DNA from 3 places in the Paracoccus pantotrophus genome. Region 3 is predicted to be linked to each of the others. Evidence: riboswitches for the same ligand, from Rfam matches in the RefSeq annotation. Region 3 holds a riboswitch; each other region holds the start of a gene.
What was found. A riboswitch is a leader RNA that binds a small molecule or an ion and turns the genes downstream of it on or off. The one in region 3 is predicted to bind thiamine pyrophosphate.
Positions count from the first base shown of each region.

Region 1: linked by a shared signal. The riboswitch ahead of thiD (bifunctional hydroxymethylpyrimidine kinase/phosphomethylpyrimidine kinase) and the one ahead of thiC (phosphomethylpyrimidine synthase ThiC) in region 3 are both predicted to bind thiamine pyrophosphate.
Region 2: linked by a shared signal. The riboswitch ahead of ESD82_RS01425 (TenA family protein) and the one ahead of thiC (phosphomethylpyrimidine synthase ThiC) in region 3 are both predicted to bind thiamine pyrophosphate.

Region 1 is NZ_CP044426.1:2,144,598-2,151,301, reverse strand. It holds gene ESD82_RS21125 (FAD-dependent oxidoreductase) at 1-840, opposite strand, end outside; gene thiD (bifunctional hydroxymethylpyrimidine kinase/phosphomethylpyrimidine kinase) at 837-1,664, opposite strand; TPP riboswitch at 1,732-1,835, opposite strand; gene ESD82_RS21115 (HAD family hydrolase) at 2,022-2,624, shown strand; gene ESD82_RS21110 (DMT family transporter) at 2,867-3,739, shown strand; gene aroQ (type II 3-dehydroquinate dehydratase) at 3,771-4,205, opposite strand; gene ESD82_RS21100 (response regulator transcription factor) at 4,233-4,934, opposite strand; gene ESD82_RS21095 (PAS-domain containing protein) at 4,927-6,704, opposite strand, start outside.
Region 2 is NZ_CP044423.1:299,142-305,845, forward strand. It holds gene hflC (protease modulator HflC) at 1-441, shown strand, start outside; gene ESD82_RS01420 (AI-2E family transporter) at 527-1,717, opposite strand; TPP riboswitch at 1,910-2,041, shown strand; gene ESD82_RS01425 (TenA family protein) at 2,104-2,748, shown strand; gene ESD82_RS01430 (NUDIX hydrolase) at 2,752-3,225, opposite strand; gene ESD82_RS01435 (TIGR02300 family protein) at 3,298-3,618, opposite strand; gene ESD82_RS01440 (M48 family metallopeptidase) at 3,767-4,450, shown strand; gene ESD82_RS01445 (GntR family transcriptional regulator) at 4,496-5,140, shown strand; gene ESD82_RS01450 (TRAP transporter permease) at 5,299-6,704, opposite strand, start outside.
Region 3 is NZ_CP044426.1:2,026,268-2,032,971, forward strand. It holds gene ESD82_RS20520 (LysR family transcriptional regulator) at 1-839, opposite strand, end outside; gene ESD82_RS20525 (M20 aminoacylase family protein) at 872-2,026, opposite strand; gene ESD82_RS20530 (hypothetical protein) at 2,026-2,523, opposite strand; gene ESD82_RS20535 (DUF3100 domain-containing protein) at 2,528-3,343, opposite strand; TPP riboswitch at 3,783-3,902, shown strand; gene thiC (phosphomethylpyrimidine synthase ThiC) at 3,982-5,787, shown strand; gene ESD82_RS20545 (methylglyoxal synthase) at 5,947-6,327, opposite strand; gene urtA (urea ABC transporter substrate-binding protein) at 6,645-6,704, shown strand, end outside.

The sequences.
Region 1 (6,704 bases), 120 kb from region 3:
CAGGCGGGGCAGGTTGTCCGGGAAGGCGGGGCGGGCATCCGAGCCAAGCTCGAGGATCTCGGCCTCGGCAAAGCCGGGATGCAGCGCATAGGCGGCCGACAGCATCTCGACCGCCGAGCGCGCGGTGACGCGATACTTGCCGCCGGTCTCCAGCATCGTGGCGCCGATCATGTAGACGCCATCGCCGCGCGGCACGAGATACAGGGGGATGCGCGGATGCAGCAGGCGGATGGTGCGGGTCAGCGCCACTTCCGGGCAGCGGATCACCAGCATCTCGCCGCGCACGCCGCGCAGGTCGGAAAGTTCGTCCCTGGCGGCCAGGCCGCGGGCATCGACGACAAGGCCGGTGGGCGTGCCCTCGGTTTCGATGGCGACGCCCTGCGCCTCCAGCCGGTCGCGCAGGGCCAGCAGGGCGGCGCGCGGGTTCAGGTGCGCCTCGGTGGCGAAATGCAGGCCGCGCGGGAAGCGGCCGGCCAGCTCCGGCTCCAGCGCCGCGACTTCCTCGCCGTTCACCGGCTGATGCGCCTCGGTCAGCCGGGCAAAGCGGTCGAGTTCCGCCCGGTCGCGCGAGGGCGCCAGGACCAGCGTGCCGCGGCGGATGACCTCGGCGCCATTCGCCTGCCACCAGTCGGCGGCATCGAGGCCCAGGCGCAGCACCGCCGGCTCGGCGCTTTCGGCCTCGCAATAGGGCGCCAGCATCCCGCCGGCGCGCCAGCTGCAGGCCTGGGATCCGGGCTTGCCGGCCGGGTCGATGATGCGCGGCAGGATGCCGCGCGCCGCCAGTTCGGTGGCGATGCACAGGCCCATGACCCCGGCGCCCAGGATGGTGATCTGGTTCATGCCTGCCTCCAGAACTCGTGGAAATGATGCACCGGGCCGTGCCCCAGTCCGACCGACAATTCGTCGGCGTGGGCGATGGCGGCCTGCAGCCAGCCATGGGCGCGGGTCACGGCCTGCGCCACCGTCAGCCCCTGCGCCAGCCCTGCCGCGATGGCCGAGGACAGCGAGCAGCCAGTGCCGTGGGTGTTGGGCGTCTGCTGGCGCGGGGCCGTCAGGGTCAGCGGCTGGGGCCCGACCAGAAGGTCGGTGCAGCTGTCTTCGGTCGCATGACCGCCCTTCATCAGCACATGGTCGGCGCCCAGGGCGCGCAGCGCCTCGCCCTGCTCGCGCATCTCCTCGGGCGTCGCGGCGGGGGGGCGACCCAGAAGCCGCGCCGCCTCGGGCAGGTTCGGGGTCAGCACGGTCGCCAGCGGGATCAGCTGCTCGCGCAGCGCCGAGACGGCATCGTCCGGCAAAAGCGCGTCGCCGGATTTCGCCACCATCACCGGGTCCAGCACCACCGGCACCGGATTGTCCGCCAGCAGCGCCGCCAGCCGGTCGGCGACGACCGTGATCACATCGGCGCCGCCGACCATGCCGATCTTGACCGCGCGCACCTCGAGATCGCCGAAGACCGCGTCGATCTGCGCCGCGACCATGGCCGGGCTGACCGCCTCGACCGCGGCGACGGTGCGGGTGTTCTGCGCGGTGATCGCCGTGATCACAGAGGCGCCATAGACGCCCAGCGCCGAGAAGGCCTTCAGGTCGGCCTGGATTCCGGCGCCGCCGCCGCTGTCCGAGCCGGCGATGGTCAGCGCGATGGGATGGGGCTGCAATCCCGACATGGCCCGCCTTTCGTTTCGGCCGGGCATGGGGACGCGGGGCGGATGGGTGGCGGCCTGGGATTGCGGGCCGCGTCACTCTACCCTTCCCTACGCCGGCATGACCCGGATCAGGTTCGATGGGTCGGTGCCGGGCACCTCTCAGCCCCGTGCGGGGCTCCCCAAGTGTATGAGTCTTCCGCGTGACACTAGGCCCCGGCGCCCCTTATTGCAAGGGCTGCGCGCGGCCGGCCCGTCGCGGCGCTGTCATGCATCCGTCCGCCTTGCCAGCCAAGATGGCCGGCGGGCGGCGGCGGTTTCGGGCTTTACACCGCCCGGAATTCCGGCCGATCTGGGCGCGGCGAAATGCGGAAGGATGCGATGAAAAGCGTGATTTTCGACCTGGGCGGGGTGCTGATCGACTGGGATCCGGCGTTGGCCTTTGCGGATGTCTTCACCAGCCGGGCCGAGGCCGAGACCTGGATGGCCCGCATCGACTTTCCCGGCTGGAACCGGATGCAGGACGGCGGGCGCAGTTTTGCCGAGGGGCTGGCCGCCGCCCGCGCCGAGCATGGCGACGAGGCGCGGCATCTGGCGGGCTATCTGGCGGCCTTTCCCGTCACCATAGAAAAGACCGTGCCCGGCAGCTGGGCGGTGGCCGAGGCGCTGCTGGCGCGCGGCGTGCCGCTTTATGCGCTGACCAACTGGTCGGCCGAGACCTGGCCGCATGCGCTGGAGCTGCATCCCCGGCTGGGCGGGCTGTTCGCCGACATCCTGGTCTCGGGCCAGGTCGGCGCGCTGAAGCCCGATCCGGCGATCTTTCGGCTGCTGATGGACCGCAACGGGCTGCGGCCCGGGGACTGCATCTTCATCGACGACAGCCCGGCCAATGTCGAGGGCGCCCGCGCGCTGGGCATGGACGGGATTCACTTTACCGGCGCCGAGGCGCTGGGCCGGGAACTGGCGCGGCGCGGGGTGATTTAAGGGGGAGGCTAGTCCGCTTTGCGGGGCGAAGCGGTCGGTCGGCTCTTGATGTTCCTGTCCCACAACGGTTAGAATCCCGGCATCGACCGAGTGGCAACTAGGGTTCCGGGCCGACCCATATGGGCCGCCGCAGGACCGAGCGTTGCAGAGACCGGGGGAGTTCCCTGGCTGCACCCAAGGGACAAAAGCCCAGGGGAGGAGACGTCGAGATCAACCGCGCCGATGGCGCAAAGGGGGTCTCAATGACGCTTGCCTCGCTGTTTCTTGTCGTTCTCGCATCCTTCATCCATGCCAGCTGGAACCTGCTGGCCAAACGTGCCGCCTCGGTCGGGCCGGTGTTCGTCTTTGCCTATAATCTGGTCGCCTGCGTCGCTTATGCGCCATGGGTGGCTTGGCTGCTGGTTCAGGGAGGCATCAACTGGACCAGGGAAGGCATCGGCTTTGTTCTGTTCAGCGGGCTGATTCATCTGGCCTACAGCCTCTGCCTGCAACGCGGCTACAGGGTGGCGGACTTGTCGGTGGTCTATCCGGTGGCGCGGGGGACCGGGCCGATGCTGTCCTCGATCGGCGCATTCCTGATCCTGGGGGAAAGCCCGACCGGCACGGGCCTGGTCGGGCTGGTCCTTGTCGTTCTCGGCATCATGCTGATCGCCACGCAGGGAAAGCTTGCCGCACTCACCCGCCCTGGCGGGCAGGCGGGTGTTCGGTGGGGCGCCGCGACGGGCGGGCTGATCGCCAGCTACACGGTGGTGGATGCCTATGCGGTAAAAGCCCTTGGCATCGCGCCGGTGGTGTTGGACTGGTTCTCGAACCTTTTGCGGTTCTTCCTGCTGCTGCCGCTGGTCCTCGCCAACCCTTACCGCTTCATGGAGGCGATGCGGGGCCATTGGTGGACCGCCTTCGGCGTGGGGCTGCTGTCGCCGCTGTCCTATATTCTCGTGCTTGCCGCACTGACGGGTGGCGCACCGCTCAGCCTTGTCGCACCGATGCGTGAAATGTCGATGATGGTCGGTGCGCTGATGGGGATGTTGATCCTGCGAGAGGCGGTCGGCCCGTGGCGGCTGGCTGGGTGCGGCGTGCTGATCGTGGGCGTGATCCTGTTGTCGGCATCGTGATGACCACGACGGCCAGCTTTGGGCTTACCCCTTATCCCACCAGCTTCGCCACATGGCGCAGCGCCAGCAGGTAGCCATTGACCCCGAAACCGGCGATCACGCCCTCGGCGCGCAGGCTGACATAGGAATGGTGGCGGAAGCTCTCGCGCTTGTGGACGTTGGAGATATGCACCTCGATCACCGGCCCGTCGAAGGCGTTCAGCGCATCCAGAATCGCCACCGAGGTATGGGTGAAGGCGGCGGGGTTGATGACGATGGCTTGCGCCTTCAGCCGCGCCTCGTGGATCAGGTCGATGATCGCGCCCTCGTGGTTCGACTGGTGGAAGGCGATGTCCAGCCCCAGCTCGGACCCCAACGCCTTGCAGTCGCGCTCGACGTCGGCCAGCGTGGTGCTGCCATAGATCTCGGGCTGGCGCTGGCCCAGCAGGTTCAGGTTCGGGCCGTTCAGGACATAGACGGTGGGCATGGCAATCTCCGCGACGATGGGGGCAATCTAGCCCAGTTCGGCCAGAAAGATATAGCCCGCGCCGTAGATCGTCTTGATCAGCCGCGGGTTCTTGGGATCCTCGCCCAGCTTGGTGCGCAGGCGCGAGATGCGCACGTCCATCGCCCGGTCGAAGCTTTCGCCCGCCGTGCCGCCCAGCGTCTCAAGCATCTGCGCGCGCGAGATCAGCCGGCGCGGATTGTCGAGAAACAGCCGCAAGACCTCGGCCTCGGCATGGGAGATCGGGGTCTCTGCGCCCTCGGGCGAAGTCAGGGTATAGCGGTCGAAATCCGCGGACCAGCCGGCAAAGCGGACCTGCTGGCGGCCGGGGCCGGCATCGCGCTGGGGCTTGCGCAGCCGGGCGCGGATGCGGGCCACGACCTCGGCCGGCTCGAAGGGCTTGATGATGTAGTCGTCGGCGCCCAGCTCAAGGCCCGTCACGCGGTCCTGCACCTGCGCCCGGCCCGAGATGATGATGATCGCCGCGCCGGATTCGCTGGCCAGCCGGTGCACCAGCGCCAGCCCGTCGCGGTCGGGCAGGCCCAGGTCGATCAGGCAGGCATCGGGCTGGATGCGGCGCAGCGCCGCCTCGAATTCGGTGGCGCGGGCGAAGCCTATGGTGCGAAAGCCCGCCTCCTCCAGCGCCGCGGACAGCAGGCGGCGGATTTCGGGTTCGTCGTCGAGAATGGCGATCAGGGGGGCGTCAGTCATCTGTCTCTGCCATGGCCACGGCCAGTTCGGTGTCGCCAAAGGGCTTGGTCAGGACCGGGCAGTCAAGCCCCGATCTGCGCGGATCGCCCGGCGGCAGCGCCGTCATCAGCACCAAGGGCAGGCCGCGGCCCAGCAGATCGGCGCCCGAGCCGTCGCCCAGTTGCAGGTCGGACAGGATCATGGTCAGTCCGGACAGGTCGGTCAACCCGCGTGCCTCGGAGAGCGAGCCGGCTTCGATCACCGAATGGCCCTGGGCGGTCAGCATCTCGCGGATATGGGCGCGGATGGCGTCGTCATCCTCGACCAGCAGCACCAGCTGCGGGCGGGCGGCGCGCAGCGGCAGGCGGATGGTCACCTGCGCGCCGCCGCCCTTGGCATTGCCCAGCCGGAGGGTGCCGCCCGCCAGCTTGATCTGGTCATAGACCATGGACAGGCCAAGCCCGGTGCCCTGGCTGCCCTTGGTGGTGAAGAAGGGCTCGGTCGCGCGCGCCAGCGCCTCGGCCGAGAAGCCGGGACCGGTATCGGTCACCGCGATCTCCAGCCACCTGCCGGCGGGGTGGGCCTCGACCGTGATGCGGCCCTGGCCCCGCATGGCGTCGCGCGCGTTCAGGATCAGGTTGAGCAGCACGTCCTGAAGCACGCCGGGGTCCAGCATCACCCGCGCCGGCAGATCGCCCAATCGGGTGTCGAGCGTGACGCCCGCGCCCAGCGTCGGCCGGGTCATCGCCGCCAGGTCGTCCAGCATGGCGCGCAGATCGACCGGCTGCGGCTGGTGCTCGCGCCTGCCGGTCAGCGCCGAGATGCCGTCGAGCAACCGCACCCCGCGCCGGGCGGCGGCCAGCGTGGCCTGCACGTCCTCGGCCTGTTCCGGCGCCAGCCCGGCGCGCGCCAGCCGTCCCTGAAGGCCCAGGATGATGGTCAAGAGGTTGCCGAAATCATGCGCCAGCCCGGATGTCATCTGCGCTGCCACCGCGCGCTTCGCCGCATGGGTCAGCGCCTCGCGCGCCTGCACCTCGGCGGTGACGTCGGTGGACAGGATATAGACGCCGCGCCCGTTCTGGTCCGGGGTCAGCGCGATGCGGATGCGCCGTCCCGAGGGCGGGTGCGTGATCTCGAACACCTGCGGCTGGCCGGCGATGGCGCGGTCCAGATGCGGGCGGATGCGGGCGAAGGTCTCGGCGCCCAGCACCGTTTCGCATTGGCAGCCGATGATCGCGCGATTCGCGCCGGGAAACACCATCGAGATCTGGTTGTTCGAGAAGGTATAGCGATAGTCGCGGTCCATATGCGCGATATGGGCCGGGACCATGGCGGTGACATGGCGGGTGCGCGCCTCGGATTCGGTCAGGATGCGCTTGGCCTCCTCCAGCGCGGCATTGGTCGCGGCCAGCGCCCGGTTCGCGGCCGACAGCCGCTCGGCATTTTCCAGCACCAGTTCGGAGAGTTCCTCGGAGCGGGCGCGCAGCAGCGCCTCCTGCCGCTTGATATGGGTGATGTCAGTATAGACCGCGATCCAGCCGCCCTGGCTGAGCGGCGCCCCCTCGACCGAGATCCAGCGGCCGTCGGCGCGCTTTCTTTCCATGTAATGCGGCTGGAAGGTGCGGGCCTGGTCCACGCGCTCGCGGATGGCGGCCTCGGGGTCGTCCTGGGGGCCGTATTCGCCGCGATGCACCAGGTAGCGGATCGTATCCTCGAAGGTGGCGCCGGTGCGGGTCAGCTCGTCCGGCAGGCCGAACATGGCCTGATAGGGGCGGTTGCAGACCGCCAGCC
Region 2 (6,704 bases), on a different replicon from region 3:
TCCGAGGCGCGCAAGCGTGCCGAGGTGGTGCGCGGCGAGGCCGATGCCCGCCGCAACGCCATCTATGCCGAGGCTTTCGGCCGCGATCCCGAGTTCTTTGCCTTCACCCGCTCGATGACCTCCTATGAGCGGGCGCTGAAGGGCGAGAACAGCTCGCTGGTGATCCAGCCGCAGGGCGAGTTCTTCGACTACCTGCGCAATGACGGCGCGGACCGGGCCAATCCGGTGCCGGTGCCCCGGCCGGCCTCCACCCCTGCCGCATCGGACGAGACCGAGACCCAGGGCGCGCTGGCACCGGGCGAGGCGGTCGCCCCGACCGAGACCAATCGCGAGGGCGAACCGCTGGGCGCCGGCGCCGGCGTGACGCTGACGCCGCTGCCGGAATCGCTGGCCAGCCCGCCGCAGGAAGAGCCGGTGGTGCCGCCGGCCTCGGCCGACTGATCCGCGTAACGAACGGCACAAAAGGAAAGGCGGGACGCATCCACGTCCCGCCTTTTTCATGTCCCGCCTTTCATTCAGGCGCCGGTCACTCCAGCCCGATGAGCTTGCTGTCCTGGCGCTGTTCCTCTTCGGAAAGTTCGCGCTGCCATTCCCGCCAGATCGAGACCAGCAGCGCCATCAGCACCGGGCCGACGAACAGCCCGACGATGCCCATGGTCTTGACCCCGCCGATCAGGCCGAAAAACGTGGGCAGGAACGGCAGCTTGACCGGGCCGCCGACCAGGACCGGGCGGATGGTCTTGTCCACCACGAACAGCTCGCAGGTGCCCCAGATGAACAGCGCCGCCCCCTCGACGGGCGAGCCGCTGGCCACCAGATAGGCCGAGACCAGGGTGAAGGACAGCGGCGCCCCGCCGGGGATCAGCGCCATGAAGCCGGTGATGACCCCGAAGGTCACCGGCGAGGGCACGCCGGCCAGCCAATAGGCGACGCCCAGGATCACCCCCTCGCCGATGGCGATCAGCGTCATGCCGGTCACGGTCGAGCTGATGGTGGCCGGCACGACGCGGGACAGCCGGCTCCAGCGGTCGGGCAGGATGCGGCGGCCGACCTGGTCGATCTGCGCCACGATCTTGTCGCCGTCGCGATACAGCACGAACAGCGTGATCAGCATGAACAGCAGGGTCAGCGCCAGGTGAAAGGCCAGCGTTCCCGCCGTCACCGCGCCGCGATAGATCGCGCCGATATTCGAGCCGCTGACCAGCTGCACGATCTCGCTGATGCCGCCGGGTCGGCCGATATAGGTCTGCCAGTTCTCGTCCAGCCAGTCGCCGACCTGCGGCAGTTCGACCATCCAGCCCGGCGTCGGCGCGCCCGAGCTGTTGATCAGGATGGCCCAGTTGATCCAGTCGCGCAGTTCGCGGAAGGCATAGATCAGTGCCATGGCGATGGGGATCAGCAGGAAGCAGACCAACACCAGCACCAGCAGCGTCGCCGCGCCGGTGCGGCCCAGGTTCAGCTGATGGGCCGCGCGTTCGCGCAGGGGCCAGCTGGCCAGCGCGATCACCATGGCCGCCAGCACCGGCACCAGGAAGCCGTGGAAGAAATAGATCGAGGCCGCCACGATGGCCAGCAGCAGCCAGCGCGCGGCCGAGATATTGGTCAGCAGGGGAGGCCGGTGCAGCCGCAGCCCGACCTGTTTCGGGCTCTGCCGCGGTGCGGCGGGATCGTTCAGCTCTGTCGCGGTCGTGGGTTTCGGCATTTCGCCTGTCGTCATGGTCCCGATCCTGGCAGGGGACGGGGTAGTGCCCGCCCTGCCGTAACGAGATAACATCTGGCCCCCGGCTGCAAGCTGGAATGCCGCCTCGGGCCCGGCCAGCCACGCATTTCGCGGCTCACGATTCTGTGGGCGGAACGATGCCCGCCGCGCCCTGCGGGAGGTGACAGCCGCCGCCCTCCGCGCTAGTCTGGCGCCACCAAGGGGAGCCCCGGCAAGGGGCTGAGAAACCGCTGGCCTTACGCAACCTGGCGACGGGCGGCGCGGTGACCCTTCGAACCTGACCCGGATCATGCCGGCGGAGGAATGGGAATGATCGACCTGCCTTTTGCCGGCCTTAACCGCAAGGCCGCCCGCAGCGACGGCCTTGCCCCAGCCATGAGGGCATGATGACCGAAAGCTTCTTCGAAACCCTGCGCCGGGAATGTGCGACGGAATGGTCCGCCGCCGTCGGCCACCGCTTCGTGCGCGAACTGTGCGACGGCAGCATCGCGGATGCGGTGATGGCGCGCTACCTGGTGCAGGACCACCGTTTCCTCGACGCCTTCCTGACGCTTCTGGGCGCGGCCATCGCCTCGGCCGACCGCTTCGAATCGCGGCTGCGCTTCGGGCGCTTCGCCGGCATGGTCTCGGGCGAGGAGAACGACTATTTCCTGCGCGCCTTCGCCGCGCTCGGCGTGGGCGAGGCGGACCGTGCCGCCATTCCCGACAGCGCGCCCATGGCGGGATTCCAGGCGCTGATGCGCGAGGCGGCGGCGACGCGTGCCTATCCCGCCGTGCTGGCGGTGCTGAACGTGGCCGAGGGGCTTTATCTCGACTGGGCCATGCGCGCGCCCAAGCCGCTGCCCGAGAATTTCGTCCACGCCGATTGGATCACGCTGCATGACAACCCGTTCTTTCGCGATTTCGTGGGCTTCCTGCGGGATGAGTTCGACCGCGCCGGACCCGAGGCCGCAGAGCAGGCGCGGGATTTCTTCCGCCGCGCGGTCACGCTGGAACTGGCATTTTTCGACGATGCCTATGCAGTTTAGCCGTCAGTCCTCGATGATTTCGATGTCGGGCGGGCTGCCGGGCGGCCCGCTTGCGCGATAGTCCAGCACGATGCGCGCAAGTCCGGCCGGGGCCAGCCGCTCGGATGTGTGGCGCATCTCGTCAAGGCTCCACCAGCGAAATTCGCGGATGGTGCCGGCCTCGGGGGCGTCCTGGACCGCCGGGGTGAAAGCGGCGGTCTCGATCAGGAAATAATCCTCGGCTTGCCGCCAGCGCCGCTGGTGCAGCGTCATCGCCACGCGGCGGCGCCAGACCAGCGGGCCCAGGGCGGGCAGGGCGAACCCCAGTTCCTCGGCCAGTTCGCGGCGCAGGGTCTGTTCCGGCGTCTCGCCCGGTTCCGCGCCGCCGCCGGGGGTGATCCACCAGTCGCCGCCACCGTAATCGACCCGCATCAGCAACACCCGGTCCTGCGGGGTCAGCAGGATGGCGCGCATGGCCTGTCTGTCGATGGTCCGCATCGTCCTTGCCATGAAAAAAAGGCCCCGGCGGCGCGGTCGCGCTCCGGGGCCTGGGTTGGTCAGGAAAGGGGGTTATTCGTCGTCATTGTCCGGCACGTCGGCGATGTCGTCCAGCGACATGTCGCCGTCATCGTCATCGTCCAGCAGATCGTCGTCCAGATCGCCGGTATCGGCGTCATCGTCCAGATCCTCGTCATCGGCCAGATCTGTCTGGTCCGTGTCACGCGAAGCGGTCTTTTCCGAGATCAGCGAGCGCGAGCGGCCGTTGGTCAGGCTTTCCACGGTAAATTCCGCGCCGCAGGCCGGGCAGGTCATCGGATCGTTCATCAGGTCGTAAAAGCGCGTCGCGCAATGGGGGCAAAGGCGTTTCGTGCCCCATTCCTCTTTGGGCATGGTGTTCTCTTTCTGCCGCGTTCAGCTAAATCCGCTGTCCCCTGCCACAGCCGGGGCAGGCTGTCAAAGCCTTTTCCCCCTTGCGGGCGGCCGGTGGTGCGGGGGAAAGATGGGCAGAGGCACGGCCCTTCGCAAGATGGGGGAACGGATGGACAGGATTCTGGTCGGTGGCGACATCCCGGTGACGCTGCGGCGCTCGGCCAGGGCGCGGCGCATGACCCTGCGCGTGGTGCGCGCGGGGGGCGAGGTGGTGCTGACCCTGCCCAGCCGCGCCAGCCTGTCGGACGGCCGCGCCTTTGCCGAATCGCGGACCGAATGGCTGCGCCAGACCCGCGCCGGGATGCGGCCGCTTTGCGCCGTGGAACATGGCGCCCTGCTGCCGGTCGAGGGGCGCCCGCGCCGGATCGTGCCCCATGACGGGCGCCGGGTCGAGCTGTCGGACGCGCTGTTGCTCGTGCCGCAGCGTCGCCCCGCGGGCCTGCTGGTCGAGGTCTGGCTGAAGCAGCTGGCCCAGGCGCGGCTGATCGCGGCCTGCGACCGCCATGCCGCGGCCCTGGGGCGCGGCTTCCGGGCGCTGGCGCTGCGCGATACGCGCTCGCGCTGGGGCAGCTGTACCCATGACGGGCGGCTGATGTTTTCCTGGCGGCTGGCCATGGCGCCGCCCGAGGTGCTGGACTATGTCGCCGCGCATGAGGTGGCCCATCTGCTGCACATGGACCATTCGCCCGCCTTCTGGGCCGCGACCGGCCGGCTGATGCCCGATTATGCGCGCCATCGCGACTGGCTGCGCCGGCACGGGCATGAACTGCTGGCATGGCGCTTTCGTCCCTGATCGGGGCGGCTTGACGGCGCCCGGATTTGTGATCACAGATGGCGCATGACAGCTTCGCGAACCTCGGAAAGTTCGGCCCATGAGCGGCTTTATCGCAACCTGCGCCAGCGCATCATGCTGGGCGAATTGCCGCCCGGCCTGCCGCTGACCCTGCGCGGCATCGCCGCCGAGCATCGCGTCTCGATGACCCCGGCGCGCGAGGCGGTGCGGCGGCTGGTGGCCGAGGGGGCGCTGTCGCTGTCCTCCTCGGGGCGGATCGCGACGCCGGAACTGTCGGTTGAGCGGATCGAGGAGCTTGCCGCGCTGCGCGGGCTGATCGAGCCGGAGCTGGCCGCCCGCGCCCTGCCGCGCGCCCACCAGGCCCTGATCGAGCGCATGGCCGTCATCAACGCCGCCATCGGCGAGGCGGCCGAGCGTCACGATGCCGTGGGCTATATCCGCACCAACCTGGAGTTCCACCGCCTGCTTTACCTGCGCGCCCAGGCCCCGGCGATGCTGGCCATCGTCGAGACGGTCTGGCTGCAGCTCGGCCCGACCATGCGGGCGCTTTACGGCCGGATGAAGCGCAATGAGCCGCCGCGCCATCACCGCATGATCCTGGCCTCGCTGCGGGCCGGGGACGAGCCGGGGCTGCGGCTTGCCGTCCGTGCGGATGTGACGCACGGGTTGCGTCATCTGGGATCGACCTAGGCTCGGCGTGCTTGTCAGCAGGCGCCGCAAGGCGCCCGCTGGAAATGCCCTGCCTGATCTGGGGACAGCGGCGCGGCGGCGACCAGGACCGGCAGACCGTCCATGCCGGCCCTGGTGCCTTGCGGCGGATCGGGGTGCCCCGCGGCCTATTGCGCCGCTTACCCGGCCGGTTCCGGGGTGGGGCCGGAGCGCCCGGCGAGATACTGCCGCAGCAGCACCATGCCGAGGATCGCGGCGCCGATGGCGGTGGAAACGATTTCGGGTGCGATCATCATCAGTGCCGCGGCGGGCAGCAGCATCCGCTCGACCAGCAGCAAGGGCCCCAGCATCCAGTTGGTGATCGCGGCCGACAACGCGATGATGCCCAGCACGGCGCCCGAAAAGGCCAGCAGGAAATCGGGCAGGGTGAAGGATTGCGTGACCAGCAAGAGCGAGGGCGAGAAGACGAAGACGAAAGGCACCATCGCCTTGCCCATGGACAGCCGGAAGGCGGTGTTGCCGGCCTTGAAGCCGTTGGCCCCGGCGATCCCGGCCCCGGCATAGGCGGCCAGTGCCACCGGCGGGGTCACGTCGGCCAGCACGCCGAAATAGAACACGAAGAAATGCGCCACCAGCGGCTCGATATTCATCATGCCCAGCACCGGCGCGGCGACGGCGACCATGATGATGTAATTCGCCGTCGTCGGCACGCCGCAGCCCATCAGCACGCAGACCACCGCGGTCATCAGCAGCGTGAACAGCAGCGTCAGCGTCTGGATGCTGAGCAGCTCGAAGGGCAGCACCGCCAGCAGGCCATGGAAGGAGGTGGCCCAGTCCTGCGCCACGCTGGTGACCATGAAGGCGATCTTGAAGCCGACGCCGGTCAGGGTCACGACGCCGATCACCACCCCGACCAGCGCCGCGGCCGCGGTCACGGCCAGCGATTGCCGGGCGCCGGCGACGAAGCCCTCATAGATGCCGGCGGCGGTTTCCTTGACGCCCTCGATGGCGCCCGACGCCATCACCCGCTGGATCAGATAAACCGCCATGCAGGCGGTGATGGCCCAGAAGGCCGACAGGAAGGGCGTGCGGCCCGACATCAGCATCCAGACCAGCAGGACCAGCGGAAAGACCGACAGCCAGCCCTCGCGCAGCACCTTGCCGGCCTTGGGCAGCTCCTCGGCGCGCAGGCCGCGGATGCCCAGCCGCTTGGCTTCCAGGTGGACCTGGACCAGCACGCCGAAGAAATGCATGAAGGCGGGCACCACGGCGGCGATCAGGATGGTGCGCAGGGGGATGCCCAGGTATTCGACCATCAGGAAGGCGACGGCGCCCATCACCGGCGGCGTGATCTGCCCGCCGGTCGAGGAGGCGGCCTCGACCGCGGCGGCGAAATGGCGCTTGAAGCCGATCTTGATCATCGCCGGGATGGTCAGCGCCCCGGTGGTCACGGTATTGGCGATCGACGAGCCCGAGATCGTGCCCAGCATGGCCGAGGACACCACCGAGACCTTGGCCGGCCCGCCGGCGAAGCGGCCGGTCAGCGCGGTGGCCAGGTCGATGAACAGCTGCCCCAGGCCGATCT
Region 3 (6,704 bases):
CGCCGCGCCCGCACCATCAGATGCGCCGTCGCCCCCAGAAGCGCCAGGTCGGCCAGTTCGCGCACCACCGCCGCGCCCTCGGCCAGGTCCATGGCGACCGAGGCCCGGGGCAGGAAGGCCAGCCCCAGCCCTGTGGTCACGAAGCGGCGCAGCGCGTCGATCGAGGTGGTCATCAGCTGCGGCGCCAGCGCCAGCCCGCTGTCCGAGGCGACCCGTGCCAGCAGGTCGGTGGTGCCATGCCCCCTGGGCAGCAGCGCCAGGGGATAGTCCAGGCAATCGGCCAGCCGGACCTGCGGCAGGCCGGCCAGGGCATGGCCGGGCGGCATCACCACGCAAAGCGGATGGCCGGCCGAAACGATGCTGCGCACCGATCCCGTCACCGGCGGGTTGTAGGCGATGCCGATGTCGCTTTCGCCATTGGCCAGCGCCGCGACGACCGCATCCGTCGAGCCGATCAGCAATTCGTAGCGCACATGCGGGCTGTGCGACATGAATCCGGCCAGGCCATTCCGGATGAAATCCGCCAGGAACCCCTCGCCGCAATGGATGCGGATGTTGCGCTGCTGGATGCCGCGCAGATCGGCAAGCTGTTCCTGAAGGAAGCCCGCCTCCTCGACGACGTGGCGGGCATGTTCCAGCACCAGGTTGCCGGCATCGGTCAGGCGCACGCCTTTCGAGCTGCGCTCGAACAGGGTCACGCCCAGCTGCGCCTCGATATCGGCGATCTGGCGCGACACCACCGAGGGCGCCAGCCCAAGCTGGTCGCTGGCGGCGCGGATCGAGCCATGGCGATGCACGGCCAGATAGATGCGGATGTCGCGGCGGTCGAGGGTCATCATCGCCTCACGATGAGGACCGTCCGCCTCGCGAGTCAAGGCGCGCGAAGCTCGGCCGCCGCCAGGTCCAGCCAGAAGCCGACGGCCAGCGGGATCAGCGCATCGTTGAAATCGAAGCGCGGCGAATGCAGGCCGGGATTGTCGCCGGCCTCGCGGCCCGCGCCCATCCAGAAATAGCAGCCGGGCAGCTCGTTCAGCATGAAGGCGAAATCCTCGGCCGCCATGCTGGGCGGGGCGTCGACGACCGAAAGCCCGCCCGCCGCCGCGACCTTGCGCACCAGGGCAGCGTTTTCCGGGGTATTCAGGGTCGAGGGATAGCGCCGTTCATAGACGATCTCGGCCGTGCAGCCGAACCCTTCGGCGACCGATGCGGCCAGCTTGCGCAGCCGCGCCTCGATCAGGTCGCCGACCGCCGGATCGAACCAGCGGGTCGTGCCGCGGATGACGGCGGTTTCCGGCAGGACGTTCCAGGCATCGCCGCCATGGATCTGCGTCACCGACACGACCGCGCTGTCCAGCGGGCTGACATTGCGCGCCGCGATGGATTGCAGCGCCGACACCAGCTGCGAGGCGGCGAGCAGCGTATCCGCCCCCTCGTGCGGCATGGCGCCATGCGCCCCCTTGCCGGCAAGCCGGATCTCGAAGGTGCCGAAGGCCACCATCATCTCGCGGTCGCGCGCAACCAGCGTGCCGAGCGGCAGGCCGGGCCAGTTGTGCAGCGCATAGACAGCATCGACCGGGCAGTCGCGAAACAGCCCGTCCTCGACCATGGCCCGCCCGCCGCCCTCGTTCTCCTCGGCGGGCTGGAAGATGAAGCGGAGCGTGCCTTCGAAGGGCATATCGGCCAGCAGGCGGGCGGCGGCCAGCGCCACCGCCGTATGGCCGTCATGGCCGCAGGCATGCGCCCGGCCGGGATTGCCCGAGGCCCATTCGGCGCCGCTGGTCTCGGTGATCGGCAGGGCGTCGATATCGGCGCGAATGCCGATGGCGCGGTTGCCATTGCCTTTGGTCAGGCTGCCGACCACCCCGGTCCGGCCGATGCCGCGCCGGACCTCATAGCCGAAACCGGCAAGCTGCCCGGCGATGAAGCCGGCGGTCTCGTGTTCCTGGAACCCCAGTTCGGGATTGCGGTGCAACCGCCTGCGCCAATCGATCGCATCGGCCACCACCTGTGCCGGCAGGTCGCGCATCAGAAGAACCTCAGCGCCAGGTCGGCGATCACCACCGAGCCCAGATAGGTGCCCAGCATGACGCAGATGGCGACGATGACGATCTTCCAGCCCGAGCGCCTGGCGATGTCGAACTCCTTGGCCGACAGCGCAAGACCGCCATAGGCCAGGGCCGGCGTGGCCAGCGACAGGAAGTTGATCTTGTCGGCCTGTTGCACCACCCAGCCCGAACCGGGAACGCCGGGGATCGTGGCGACGATGGCGATCAGCGACACCCAGGCGACGGCCGGCAGGTAAAACGGCACGAACCGGGCCAGCATCAGCCCGACGACCGAGCAGAGATACAGGAAGCCCATCCCCGGCAGGGCTTCGAGCGCGCCGATGCCGGTCGAGACATAGTTCGAGATCGTGCCGATGACGCAGGCGATCAGCAGCAGGATCGCGGTTTCGCCGATGCGAATCCGGCGCTCGTCCAGTTCCTCATTGCCCAGGGGCAGGTTGTCAGCGGTCTTGCTCATGATCTCATCCCTGGTTGTAAAGCTCGGGCCGGGCCTTGCGGAACAGCCATTCGGTCAGCGGCAGGGCGACGAACATGCCGACATAAAGCCCGGTGGCATAGGTCAGCACGTTCGAGGCACCCGCCAGGCCAAGGATCAGATCCTTCTGCTCGGGAACGACATTGACGAGGGCGCCCGTGCAGGCCGCCAGCATGGATCCCGACCCGACGCCGCAGGACATGGCCAGGGCGCGGACGTCGAAAAGGCCAAGCGCATGGATCAAGGGCGGCATGATGGCGAAGACGAAGGTGCCGATGAGCGTGCCGGTGGCATAGACGCCCATGACGCCCGCGCCTTCGGGACTGTCGAGGCCGTATTTCTCGGCGATCAGGGCCAGGTTCGGCTCTCGGTCGATGGAATAGACCGCGCCAATGGTCTCGCGTCCCATCCGCAGCAGGAAGACGGCGACGGGAAAGGCGATGGCGATGGTGCCGAGGTTGCCGATCTCTTGCAGGATCAGGGCGGGGCCGGCGTCGATGATGGCCTGGATCTGGGGGCCGACCGTCGTGCCGAACTTGGCGACGAAGGGGGTGATCGCGATGGTGATCATGCCGCCGGCGAATTTCTGCACGCCGGGCGTCAGCAACCGCCTCGTCGCGCGGGTGATGTTCGGATTCAGCACGATGCCCATGGCAAAGGCATAAAGCATCGGCAGCAGGATGATGGCAGCGATGCCGATGGGCAGCCTCAGGACGCCGATCGCCTCGGCGATGCAGACGATGATAAGCACCAGGCCGTGCAACGCCCAGGTTCCAGGGCTGAAGGCAGGGGTTTCCCGCATGGGATTTCCTCTCTGTTGTGGCGGTTTTTGTCGGACTATGAAATCTTCGTGAAGGATCGACCAGCCCGCGAACTGGAACATCGCGTTGCCCGGACAGCAACGACATGCAGCGGGCCGCGGCGTTCCGAGCAGATCGAGCGGTCGGAAGCGCCGCCCGTTTCAGCACGCCCCCGCAGGGCGAATGCCGCGGCTGCGACGGCCTTCAACCGGTGCGCCCGGTCGCCGGGAGCGTGGCGAGGCGCCGGCTTCCCGGACCCTGCCGCCTGGCCCGCCCTGGCCCGCTGCCCCAAAGGCATCAGGCCGTGATCGCCGGCGAAATTCGCCGCCGGGACCGGCGGGGCGAGGCCGTTGCCGGCGCGGCCCGCCCGCGGGCGCGGCGGCGCGTAAAGGAAACGCCCGCTCTGGTTATTGACATCCCCGGCCCCGCTTCGCATGCTGCGCATCTCACCAGGGGTGTCCCGACAAGGGGCTGAGATACTGCTGGGCCGCGAGGCAGCGCAGGGACCCTATGAACCTGATCCAGTTCATGCTGGCGTAGGGACGGTGCGGATGCCTTGCCGGTCGCTGCGACCAATGGGGCATCCTTTTCCTTCCCGTCAGTGCTGGGTCTCCAATGCTGCGACGCGAGGAGCCTCGACATGACATCCAAAGAAACCCTGACGGTCACGACCGGACCGCTGCCCGCCTCGACCAAGGTGTTCAAGCCCGGCGTGCTTCATCCCGACATTCGCGTGCCCATGCGCGAGATAGCCTTGCATCCAAGTGCCGCGGAACCGCCGGTGACGGTCTATGATTCCTCGGGGCCCTATACCGATCCCGCCGCCGAGATCGCCATCGAACGCGGCCTGCCGCGCCTGCGGGACGGTTGGATCGCGGCGCGTGGCGATGTCGAGGCCTATCAGGGCCGGCATGTGAAGCCCGAGGATAACGGCTTCGTCGCCGGCGACCGGCTGACGCCGGAATTTCCCGTCCGGCACCGGCCCTTGCGGGCGCGGGACGGGAGCGCCGTCACCCAGCTGGCCTATGCCCGCGCGGGCATCGTCACGCCGGAAATGGAATTCGTCGCCATCCGCGAAAACCTGGGCCGCAAGGCCGCGAAAGAGGCGCTGGCCCGCGACGGGCAGGATTTCGGCGCCGCGATCCCCGATTTCGTCACGCCCGAGTTCGTGCGCGACGAGGTGGCGCGCGGGCGGGCGGTCATCCCGGCCAATATCAACCACCCCGAGGCCGAGCCGATGATCATCGGCCGCAATTTCCTGGTCAAGATCAACGCCAATATCGGCAATTCCGCCGTCACCTCGTCCATGGCCGAAGAGGTGGACAAGATGGTCTGGGCGACGCGCTGGGGCGCGGACACGGTGATGGACCTGTCCACGGGCCGCAACATCCACAACATCCGCGAATGGATCATCCGCAATTCGCCCGTGCCCATCGGCACCGTGCCGATCTATCAGGCGCTGGAAAAGGTCGGCGGCGTGGCCGAAGACCTGACATGGGAAGTCTTTCGCGACACGCTGATCGAGCAGGCCGAACAGGGCGTCGATTATTTCACCATCCATGCCGGGGTGCGGCTGCGCCACATCCCGCTGACGGTGGACCGCGTCACCGGGATCGTGTCGCGCGGCGGCTCGATCATGGCGAAATGGTGCCTGCATCATCACCGCGAAAGCTTCCTCTACGAGCATTTCGAGGAGATCTGCGACATCATGCGCGCCTATGACGTCAGCTTCAGCCTTGGCGACGGGCTGCGGCCCGGCTCCATCGCCGATGCCAACGATGCGGCGCAATTCGCCGAACTGGAAACCCTGGGCGAGCTGACGAAGATCGCCTGGGCCAGAGATTGCCAGGTGATCATCGAGGGCCCAGGCCATGTGCCCATGCACAAGATCAAGGAGAACATGGACAAGCAGCTGGAGATCTGCGGCGAGGCGCCGTTCTACACCCTCGGGCCGCTGACCACCGACATCGCGCCGGGTTACGACCACATCACCAGCGGCATCGGCGCGGCGATGATCGGCTGGTTCGGCACGGCGATGCTGTGCTATGTCACGCCCAAGGAACATCTGGGCCTGCCCGACCGCGATGACGTGAAGACCGGCGTCATCACCTACAAGATCGCCGCCCATGCCGCCGACCTGGCCAAGGGCCATCCGGCGGCGAAGATCCGCGACGACGCCCTGTCGCGCGCCCGGTTCGAGTTCCGGTGGGAGGATCAGTTCCACCTCTCGCTCGACCCCGAGACGGCGCGGGCCTTCCACGACGAGACCATGCCGAAGGAGGCGCATAAGCTCGCGCATTTCTGCTCGATGTGCGGGCCGAAATTCTGCTCGATGCGGATTTCCCACGACATCCGCGCCGAGGCGCAAAAGGAGGGCATGGCCGCCATGGCACAGAAATACCGCGAGGGGGGCGACCTCTACATGCCCGTGCGCGAGGGGGTCTGACCTGCCCTTGGGCAGGATGATGGAGGGGGAGGGCCGCCGGCGGCGGCCCCCGTCGAGGAAACTGGTCGCTTGGACCGCTTCCCGAGCCCGTGGCACCGCACCCCGTCGGGCGGCAGAGATCGCCCGGCGGAAACGCCGCGCCCGGGATCGGATCAGCGGCTATTCCGCTGCAAGCGCCGCCAGGACGGCATCCGCGCTTTTGCTGTTCACGGCAAGACGCACGTCGTAAAGGATCGCCAGCCGCAGCAGCGACTTCACGTCAACGTCATGGGGCAGGGCCGACAGCGGATCGATGAAGAAGATCAGGTTCTTCAGCCGCCCTTCGGAGATCATCGCCCCAAGCTGCGCGTCGCCGCCCAGCGGTCCGCTGAGCAGTCGGCCCACTTCGAGCCCGGTCGCGGCATGGATCCGCGCCCCGGTGGTACCGGTAGCGATCAGCGACAGGGGACGAAGCCGGTCGATCCGGTTCTCGACCCAGGCGATCAGGTCGTCCTTCTTGCCGTCATGCGCGACCAGGGCCAGATCGGCGCGATTATCCATGCAGGCTCTCCACAAACATCTCTGTTAGCGCAATCATATCGACCTGCCGGCCGCAAGTCGAGTTGGCGATGCGGCGGCGCAGATTTTCTCCCGAAACAGCCGACGGGCCCGCAGCATGGGGCGGCAGGCCCGGAACCCCGGCCCGGCACCGGGGTCGAGGATCTGCCTGTTTGATGGGCCGTTCCCGGAAAAACCGGCTGAAAATCCGTCAGACCATGCCGGCCGACGCGACGGCGCGGCATGAGGATTGGTGGCGCGCGGCCGATGCCCTCTAGTGCCCCTGAACCACTGGAAGGATAGAGGGAAGGGATACAGGGATGAACAGGATCATCGGCGCAGCCGCCGCTCTGGCCATTTCGACCGGGCTTGCGGGCATC